3 regions of the Tardiphaga sp. 42S5 genome follow, and region 1 is predicted to be linked to each of the others. Evidence: predicted binding sites of a transcription regulator. Region 1 holds the regulator's gene; each other region holds the start of a gene.
What was found. Region 1 encodes HrcA, which represses chaperone genes, less so after heat shock. Its sites were predicted from a motif close to GTTAGCACTCNCNNNNNGNGAGTGCTAAC; they were not measured.

Region 1 (3,276 bases):
CGGCTTGACCGGGCGATTCAGCTCTTACTACGCAGCTTTACTCCGACGCTACAGGTGCAGCCTTGGCGCCACCCTTCGAGACACCGACCAGCGCCGGGCGCAGCACGCGCTCGCCAATGGTGTAGCCGGCCTGCACGACCTGAACGACGGTGCCCGCAGGCACGGAAGCATCGGGCACTTCGTACATCGCCTGCTGGAAATTCGGATCGAATTTCTCGCCCGACGGGTCGAACTTCTTCACGCCGTTCTTTTCCAGCGTGTTGAGTAGCGAGCGCTCAGTGAGCTCCACGCCTTCGAGCAGCGCCTTCAGGCCCGGATCGGCGGCGGCCTTGGTATCGGCAGGCACGGCATCGAGGGCGCGCTGCAGGCTGTCGGCGATATCGAGCACTTCGCGCGCGAAATTGGCGATCGCATAGGTGCGGCCGTCGGCGACTTCCTTCTGGGTCCGCTTGCGCAGATTTTCCATCTCCGCCAGCGTGCGCAGCATCTTGTCGCGCGATTCCGCCGCTTCCTTGGTCAGGGCCTCGACTGAATTCGGTTCCGGATCGTCCGGCATGATGTAGGGCTTGGAGACCACCGGATCGGCGGCCTGCGCCGTCTTGTCCTGATTGTCGTTCTGCCCATTGGAATCAGTCATCACGCTGCCTTCTCAAAAACACGCCAAAATGGTGGGATTGCTGAGCGGGATATCGGGGTTTGAGCGCCGAAAATCAAGCGCAACCAGCCGGATTCGGCCGATCTGTCAGCCGCCGAGCATGCGGCTGACGATGCGCGCCGCGTAATCTACCATCGGGATCACCCGCGCATAGTTCAGCCGGGTCGGGCCGATGACACCGAGAACGCCGACGATATGGCCGGCGCCATCGCTGTAGGGCGCAATGATCGTGGACGAGCCGGACAGCGAGAACAGCTTATTTTCCGAGCCGATGAAGATGCGGACACCTTCGGCCGTCTCCGCCCGGCCGAGAAGATCGATCACCTCGCGCTTGGCTTCGAGATCGTCGAACAGGAGGCGAACGCGTTCAAGATCCTCCAGCGCATGGAGATCCTCGAGCAGATTGGCCTGGCCGCGCACGATCAGCTGCCGATCGTCCTTCTCGCCACCCGACCAGCTGGCAATGCCGGCGGCAATGACCTTCTGGGTCAGTTGATCGAGCTCAATCTGGTTCTGGGTCAGTGCCGTTTCCAGTTCCAACCGGGCCTCAGCCAGCGTGCGGCCGCGAATCCGGGCATTGAGGAAGTTCGACGCCTCGTTCAGCGCCGACGACGGCACCCCCGGCGGCAGGGTCAACACGCGGTTTTCGACCTGGCCATCCTCGGCGACCAGCACGACCAGCGCCTTTTCGGGCTCCAGACGGACGAATTCGATGTGTTTCAGCCGCACATTGGACTTGGCGGTCAGAACCACCGCCGCCGCGCGGGTCAGCCCGGACAGCTGCGTCAGCGCCTCGCCAAGCGCCGCCTCCACGGTCTGCGAGCGCCCTACCGAGGACAGCTGCTGCTGGATCGATTGCCGCTCTGGTTCGGTGAGGTCACCGACCTGCATCAGGGCATCAACGAAGAACCGCAGTCCGAGTTCAGTAGGCAGCCGTCCAGCAGACGTATGCGGTGCATAAATCAGGCCGAGCTGCTCCAGGTCCGACATGACGTTGCGGACCGAGGCCGGCGACAGCGGAACCGTGATCAGGCGCGAAATATTGCGCGAACCGACAGGTTCGCCAGTGGCGAGATAGCTCTCGACGATCTGCCGGAAGATCTCACGCGATCGCTCATTGAGCTGGGCGAGCCCGGCATGCGGCGAAATCAGGCCGATCGGATCGTGGTGGGCCACAGGGTACTCCTTGAGGACCTAATCTGTCGCCCCGAGCCCCCGGATACAAGCACCATTGCATGCGTGGAACCTGCCCTGCCCTTGCCGCTGCGCTCCGTGCCCCCTAAAAGCACCGCGAACAGGCTCTCTCTGGACATTTGGAAGGATTTTCTCATGCGGCCAAGCCGTCGTGCGCCCGATGAACTGCGCGCCGTGTCGCTGGAACGCGGCGTGGTCAAATATGCCGAAGGCTCCTGCATGGTGAAATTCGGTGACACCCACGTGCTGGTGACCGCCACGCTGGAAGAGCGCCTGCCGCCATGGCTCAAGGGCCAGGGCCGCGGTTGGGTCACCGCCGAATACGGCATGCTGCCCCGCGCCACGCTGGAACGCACCCGCCGCGAAGCCGCATCCGGCAAGCAGGGCGGCCGCACCGTCGAGATCCAGCGCCTGATCGGCCGCTCGCTGCGCGCGGCCGTCGACCTCGAAGCGCTCGGCGAACGCCAGATCACCATCGACTGCGACGTGATCCAGGCCGATGGCGGCACCCGCACGGCGTCGATCACCGGCGCATGGGTTGCGCTGGCCGACTGCATCTCGTGGATGAAGAACCGCAACATGTTCAAGAACGGCGGCGGCAACGTGCTGCGCGACAATATCGCGGCGATTTCCTGCGGCATCTATCAGGGCACGCCGGTGCTCGATCTCGATTATGCCGAAGATTCCGAAGCCGACACCGACGCCAATTTCGTGATGACCGGCGACGGCCGCATCATCGAGGTGCAGGGCACTGCCGAGAAGACGCCGTTCACGCAGGACGAGTTCCTGAAGTTGATGGCACTGGCGCAAAAGGGCGTCGGACGTCTGGTTGAACTGCAGAAAATGGCCATCGCGTGATTCCGCAAGTCATCAAGCAGGCGTAGACTCGCATCATGCATCGTCGAATCACTGGGAAGCTCGTCATCGCCACCCACAATCCCGGCAAGCTTGCCGAGATGCGCGATCTCTTGGCCCCCTACGGCATCGAAGCAGTGTCGGCCGGCGAGCTCGGTCTCGCCGAACCCGACGAGACCGGCAACACCTTCAAGGCCAATGCCGCGATCAAGGCGATTGCCGCGGCCAATGTCGCGCAACTGCCCGCCTTCGCAGATGATTCCGGCCTCGTCGTCGATGCCCTCGACGGCGCGCCCGGCATCCTCTCGGCGCGCTGGGCCGGCGAGTCCAAGGACTTCACCGGCGCCATGACGCGGATCGAACGCCTGTTGCAGGAGCGCGGTGCGACCACACCCGACAAACGCACCGCGCATTTCGTCTCGGCACTCTGCGTGGCCTGGCCCGACGGTCATCTTGAGGAAGTCGAAGCGCATGCGCATGGCACGCTGGTCTGGCCGCCGCGCGGCGCTGCCGGCTTCGGGTACGATCCGACATTCCTGCCCGATGGTCACACCCGCACCTACGGCGAAATG
Region 2 (3,276 bases), 1.3 Mb from region 1:
CGATCGCCGAAGCCCGGTGCCTTGACGGCAGCAACCTTGAGGCCACCGCGCAGGCGGTTGACGACGAGGGTGGCGAGGGCTTCGCCTTCGACGTCTTCAGCGATGATCAGCAGCGGCTTGCCCGACTGCACCACGGCTTCGAGCACCGGCAGCATGGCCTGCAGGCTGGAGATCTTCTTCTCGACGAGCAGGACGTACACGTCCTCGAGCTCGGCGGTCATCTTTTCGGCATTGGTGACGAAGTAGGGCGACAGGTAGCCGCGATCGAACTTCATGCCCTCGACGATGTCGACTTCGGTCTCGAGCGACTTGTTCTCTTCAACCGTGATGACGCCTTCATTGCCGACCTTCTGCATCGCCTGGGCGATCATCTTGCCGATGGCGGCGTCGCCGTTGGCGGAGATGGTGCCGACCTGAGCGACTTCAGCCGAAGACGCAACCGGCTTGGCGCGCTTGGTGATGTCCTTGATGACGGCGGCGACGGCGATATCGATGCCGCGCTTGAGGTCCATCGGGTTCATGCCGGCAGCAACCGACTTGGCGCCTTCACGGACGATGGCCTGGGCCAGCACGGTGGCGGTGGTGGTGCCATCGCCTGCGGTGTCGTTGGTCTTCGAGGCAACTTCGCGCAGCATCTGCGCGCCCATGTTCTCGAACTTGTCCTCGAGTTCGATCTCCTTGGCGACGGTGACGCCGTCCTTGGTGATGCGCGGAGCGCCGAACGACTTCTCGATCACGACATTGCGGCCCTTCGGACCGAGCGTGACCTTGACGGCGTTGGCGAGAATGTCGACGCCGCGCAGCATGCGATCGCGCGCGTCTCCGGAGAATTTAACGTCTTTGGCGGCCATGTGATGGTGCTCCAAGTGATGGGAATTTGAAATTAAAACGCTGTCATGGCCGGGCTTGTCCCGGCCATCCACGCCTTGCCGAGCTTGCGGCCTAGACGTGGATCACCGGGACAAGCCCGGTGATGACGGCGTGTGGGGAGGCTGAAGCGAGTCGCTTAGGCGATCACGCCCATGATGTCCGACTCCTTCATGATGAGGAGTTCTTCGCCGTCGAGTTTGATCTCGGTGCCCGACCACTTGCCGAACAGAACCTTGTCGCCGACCTTGATGTCGATCGGGATCAGCTTGCCGGCTTCGTCGCGGCCACCGGGGCCCACGCCGACGACTTCGCCTTCAGACGGCTTTTCCTTGGCGCTGTCCGGGATGATGATGCCGCCCTTGGTCTTCTCGTCGGCGACGATGCGCTTGACGACGACGCGGTCGTGCAGCGGGCGGAATTTGGTCTTGGCCATGGGAGTGTCCCTTTAGGGTTTGCGATTTCGTTGCCATCTCGGAGGCGGGCGGGAATCCAGCCGGAACGCTCAAGGCGGCCGGCTCATTCCCTTAGCAATCGCGCTCCGGGAGTGCTAATTGAGCGTCCGGGAAATATGGCCAGACGCTTTTTGAGTCAAGCGAGGCCTTAAGGCCTTGGTGAGGCCAATATAGGATGATCTGGAAACCATAATGGAGAGTCGGCGTAATTCTGCCGACCTCATTGCGCCGTCAGGTGTTTTGCGCTTGGCTGCCGGGACGGGCAGCCGGGGAATTTGCTCTAGGGGATAATATGATCAGGTCACGCTACGCCCGCACGGTTGCCCATCTGGCGATCGTTTCAACTTTGGCGCTGTCATTGGGCGGGTGCGGCACGTCTGGTGGATTGGGCGGGTTCAGCTTTGGGAACTCGCAGCCGACACCGCCGCCGGAGCCTCCGCCGGCGCCGGAACTGCCAGCCTCGATCCGCTCGGAAGAACTCGTCGGCCGCTGGGGTCTGGCGTCCTACATGAATCCCAACGATCGCGTTCGCACCGAGAATGCCGCGCGCGGCCAGTGCAAGCAGCCCTATATCATCGGCCAGGGCGCCACCGGCGGGGTCATCATGCATCTTGCCGACGAGGCGACGCCGCAGGAATTGCGCCTCAAGGGCTCGCCGAGCGGCAAGAACTATATCGGCCCGCCCGGTCCCGCCGGTGGTGAGAAGGATCGCGAGATCGTCTCCTTCGACGGTCGGATTCTCGTCACGCGCTTCATCGACAAGGACGCTGCGGTTCGCTACGGCAACATGGTCTATGTCCGTTGCGCACCCAAGGCCTGACCTGACAAGGCCTGACCTGAGGCATAAGGCGGGTCCCGCCACTCCCTTGAAGACGTGAGCCCATGCACCGATTGCGCGACCTTGTTTTCGGACCGGGCCGCGCGGTCCTTGTGCTGGCATTCACCCAGATCCTGACCTGGGGCATCCTGATCTACCCACCTGTGCTGACCATGCCGCATGTCACGGCGGCGCATGGCTGGTCGCTGGCCTTCGGCATGGCGGGCTTTTCGCTGGGGCTGATCGTATCGGGACTGCTGTCGCCGGTGGTTGGTGGATTGATCGACCGTCACGGCGGCAATGTCGTCATGGCATCGGGCGCATTGGCCGGTGCCTTGGGTCTCGCTCTATTTTCAGTCGCCGATCATCCCGCGACCTATCTGGCCTGCTGGCTGTTGCTCGGCGCTGCAATGTCGGCGTCGCTCTACGATCCCGCCTTCGCCACGCTGACGCGCATCTTCGGTGCCTCGGCGCGGCGGCAGATCACCTTCGTGACTTTTGCAGGCGGCTTCGCTTCGACGGTCGGCTGGCCGGCGACCCATCTTCTGCTTGAGGCTGTCGGCTGGCGCGGGACCTATCTGACCTTCGCAGCGATCTTCGCCTTTGTCGTTGCGCCGCTTCATGCCTTTGCATTGCCGCGCCACGTCGCCGTCGCGCCGCTGCCCGTGGCAGACGCCGTTGTCGTTCCTCAACAAGTAACCCTGCGGCCGGAAGGCTGGCCGTTCATCCTGCTGGCGGCGGCTTTCTCGCTTTACAGCTTCATTCTGTCGGGCGTGACCTCGAACCTGCTCGCGCTGCTGGAGCGCGGCGGGCTCAGTGCTGCAACGGCGGTGACCATCGGCGCGATGTTCGGACCGGCGCAGGTGGCATCGCGGCTGGCAGACTTCATGCTCGCGGGGCGTACCCATCCGCTGTGGATCGCGCGCGGGGCGGTGGTGCTCGTGGTATCGGCCTTCGCGATGCTGGCCTTTGCGGGGATTTCGTTTCCGCTGGCGGCCTTGTTCGCTATCGGCTTCGGCGCGGCCAATGGCGTCATGACCATCGCGCGCGGTGCGCTGCCGCTTCTGATGTTTGGCCCGGCGGGATATGGCCGTGTGATCGGCCGTATCGCGCGGCCGGCTTTGTTCGTGCAGGCCT
Region 3 (3,276 bases), 2.1 Mb from region 1:
CCGCCGCCCGGAGGCATGCCGCCGCCGCCTGCGCCGCCCTTCTTGGGCAGTTCGGCAACCATGGCTTCCGTGGTGATCAGCAGGCCCGCAACCGAAGCTGCGTTCTGGATCGCTGCACGGACAACCTTGGTCGGATCGATGATGCCCTTCTTGAGCATGTCGCCGTAGGTGCCGGTCTGCGAGTCGAAGCCGTAGCTGTAGGTCGCGGTCTCGAGGACCTTGCCGACGATGACCGAACCGTCTTCGCCTGCGTTGATGGCGATCTGGCGAGCCGGAGCCGACAGGGCCTTGCGGACGATCTCGACGCCGGTCTTCTGGTCGTCGTTTGCGGTCTTGATCTTCTTCAGCTGTTCCGAAGCGCGGAGCAGAGCGACGCCGCCGCCGGGGACGATGCCTTCTTCAACCGCAGCGCGGGTCGCATGCATCGCGTCATCAACGCGGTCCTTGCGCTCCTTCACTTCGACTTCGGTCGCGCCGCCGACGCGGATGACGGCAACGCCGCCAGCCAGCTTGGCGAGACGCTCCTGCAGCTTCTCACGGTCGTAGTCCGAAGTGGTTTCTTCGATCTGCGCCTTGATCTGCGCCACGCGTGCTTCGATGTCGGCCTTCTTGCCGGCGCCGTTCACGATGGTGGAGTTTTCCTTGTCGATCATCACCTTCTTGGCGCGGCCGAGCATGGCGAGCGTGACGTTCTCGAGCTTGATGCCGAGATCTTCCGAGATCGCCTGGCCGCCGGTCAGGATCGCGATGTCCTGCAGCATGGCCTTGCGGCGATCGCCGAAGCCCGGTGCCTTGACGGCAGCGACCTTGAGGCCGCCACGCAGACGGTTGACGACGAGGGTGGCGAGAGCTTCGCCTTCGACGTCTTCCGCGACGATGACGAGCGGCTTGCCGGTCTGCACGACGGCTTCGAGCAGCGGCAGCATCTCGTTCAGCGAGGAGAGCTTCTTCTCGTTGATCAGGATGTAGGCGTCGTCGAATTCAACGCGCATCTTGTCGGCGTTGGTGACGAAGTAGGGCGAGATGTAGCCGCGGTCGAACTGCATGCCTTCGACGACGTCGAGTTCGGTTTCGAGCGACTTGGCTTCTTCAACCGTGATGACACCTTCGTTGCCAACCTTCTTCATCGCGTCTGCGAGGAACTTGCCGATTTCCGCGTCGCCATTGGCCGAAATGGTGCCGACCTGGGCGATTTCGTCGTTCGAGGTGACCTTCTTGGAGTTCTTGACGAGGTCAGCAACCACGGCTTCCACAGCCAGGTCGATGCCGCGCTTCAGATCCATGGGGTTCATGCCGGCAGCAACCGACTTGGCGCCTTCACGGACGATCGCCTGGGCGAGCACGGTAGCAGTGGTGGTGCCGTCGCCGGCTGCGTCGGCCGACTTCGAGGCCACTTCGCGCACCATCTGGGCGCCCATGTTCTCGAACTTGTCGTCGAGCTCGATTTCCTTGGCGACGGTGACGCCGTCCTTGGTGATGCGGGGCGCGCCGAACGACTTGTCGATGACGACGTTGCGGCCCTTCGGACCGAGCGTCACCTTCACGGCGTTGGCGAGAATGTCGACGCCGCGCAGCATCTTGTCGCGGGCATCAACGCCGAATTTCACTTCTTTAGCTGACATGTTTTGCTTCCTTGAAAATCAGGATGGGTGGGGAAAAGGCGCTTAAGCGGCCTTCTTCTTGGCGGGAGCGGCACCTTCGAGGACGCCCATGATGTCGCTTTCCTTCATGATCAGCAGGTCCTGACCATCGATCTTGACCTCGGTGCCCGACCACTTGCCGAACAGCACGCGCTCGCCGACCTTCAGATCGATCGGGATCAGCTTGCCGGCTTCGTCGCGGCCGCCCGGGCCGACGGAGACGATCTCGCCCTGGGAGGGCTTCTCTTTGGCGCTATCCGGAATGATGATGCCGCCAGCGGACTTCTCTTCGGCGTCGATACGCTTGACCACAACGCGATCGTGAAGCGGACGGAATTTCATGCAGTCCTCCTAAGTTTCTGTAGATGCTTGAGAAATTTAAATTGGCAGTCTGAGCCAACAAGTGCCAGCGCAGCTGGTCCGGACATAGGCCGAACGTTCCTCACCGGCAAGGGTCTGTATCAAATATTTTGGCACTCAAATATGACGGGTGCCAGAATTGGTTAAGACCCTCCGATACCGGTTCTCGAATCCGTTAGCATCCACGGTAAGTGGCTGCTAACATTCGGCTTTCAACCCATTATTAAACTTTTAAGCTTGTGATGAGGACGTTGCTTGCGTCACATTTCATGCATCGTGTTGTCATGGGCGAAGTGGAAGCCGGTTCGCTGCAGTCAGCACGGTCACAGGAGAGCAGAGCGAAGTTCGACGCCAAACCGGAATCCACTTAGCCGAATGCGCTCTGTCCATGGAGGTTGAACATGGTCTCGAGAAATGCAGCTTCTGACGATTTCAGGAAGCAGGTGCTTGGCTACGGACTGACGACGGCGCAGATTCTCTACCGCATGCCGGACCATCCATCGCTGCTGCAGACCTATGTCTGGCAGAACTACGATCTGTTTCCGAAGTTTCCCGCGCTGAAGGATTTCCTGGATTTCTGGCAGGAGAAGCTCGATGGCCCGCTCTTTGCGGTAACCGTCGCGCATTCGAAACTGATCAAGCCGGCCGAGCTTCGTGCCGTGGATGGCGTCTTCCGGTTGCACTAGTCCGCGCCTCTCAACGCGCCGGATGAATTGCCGCTGTGCTGAACTACAGCTAGGTTCCCGGACGCGCTGGCCGTTTGTTCGGCATTGCGCCGGGTGGGAAACACGACATGGCGAAGCTGAAGCGAACGTCAAAGAGCGCAGCGAAAGCGGCCGCGACGAAGAAGCCTGCGACACAGGCGGTAGCGAAAGCGGCAAAGAAGTTCGCGGTTGGCAAGCCGGCCAAGGCGAGTACAAAAGCTGTCGCCAAGGCCGCGGCGAAACCCGGCCCGCGCCGCAAGCAGCGCGTCGCGATCAGCCACTATCAGGAAGAAGCATTTCTCGGCGACGGCCTGCGTGCCTACGCGAAGTATCGCGATCTCGGTGTCGCCGCTGCGACTGGCGGTTTGGCGCACGCGCATGTCATCCGGCTGATTGGACCTTGCGATCCGAAAGAGGTCTCCAAGCTTCACTATCACGATGCCGAGTTTCAGCTGGTCTACGTGCTGAATGGCTGGGTGAAGGCCTATATGGAAGGCGAGGGCGAGATGACCATGCGTCAGGGGTCATGCTGGACTCAGCCGCCACGCATCAGGCACCTGATCCGCGATTAC

Region 2: a site for HrcA is predicted at 1,394-1,422, ahead of SFY93_RS09920 (co-chaperone GroES). Genes of this name have one in related genera too.
Region 3: a site for HrcA is predicted at 2,110-2,138, ahead of SFY93_RS23735 (co-chaperone GroES). Genes of this name have one in related genera too.

The regions. Positions count from the first base shown of each region.
Region 1 is NZ_CP139027.1:835,062-838,337, reverse strand. It holds gene grpE (nucleotide exchange factor GrpE) at 38-637, opposite strand; gene hrcA (heat-inducible transcriptional repressor HrcA) at 743-1,831, opposite strand; gene rph (ribonuclease PH) at 1,985-2,707, shown strand; gene rdgB (RdgB/HAM1 family non-canonical purine NTP pyrophosphatase) at 2,743-3,276, shown strand, end outside.
Region 2 is NZ_CP139027.1:2,136,970-2,140,245, forward strand. It holds gene groL (chaperonin GroEL) at 1-851, opposite strand, end outside; gene SFY93_RS09920 (co-chaperone GroES) at 1,007-1,303, opposite strand; gene SFY93_RS09925 (hypothetical protein) at 1,615-2,142, shown strand; gene SFY93_RS09930 (MFS transporter) at 2,205-3,276, shown strand, end outside.
Region 3 is NZ_CP139027.1:5,081,980-5,085,255, reverse strand. It holds gene groL (chaperonin GroEL) at 1-1,622, opposite strand, end outside; gene SFY93_RS23735 (co-chaperone GroES) at 1,665-1,982, opposite strand; gene SFY93_RS23730 (usg protein) at 2,402-2,686, shown strand; gene SFY93_RS23725 (cupin domain-containing protein) at 2,794-3,276, shown strand, end outside.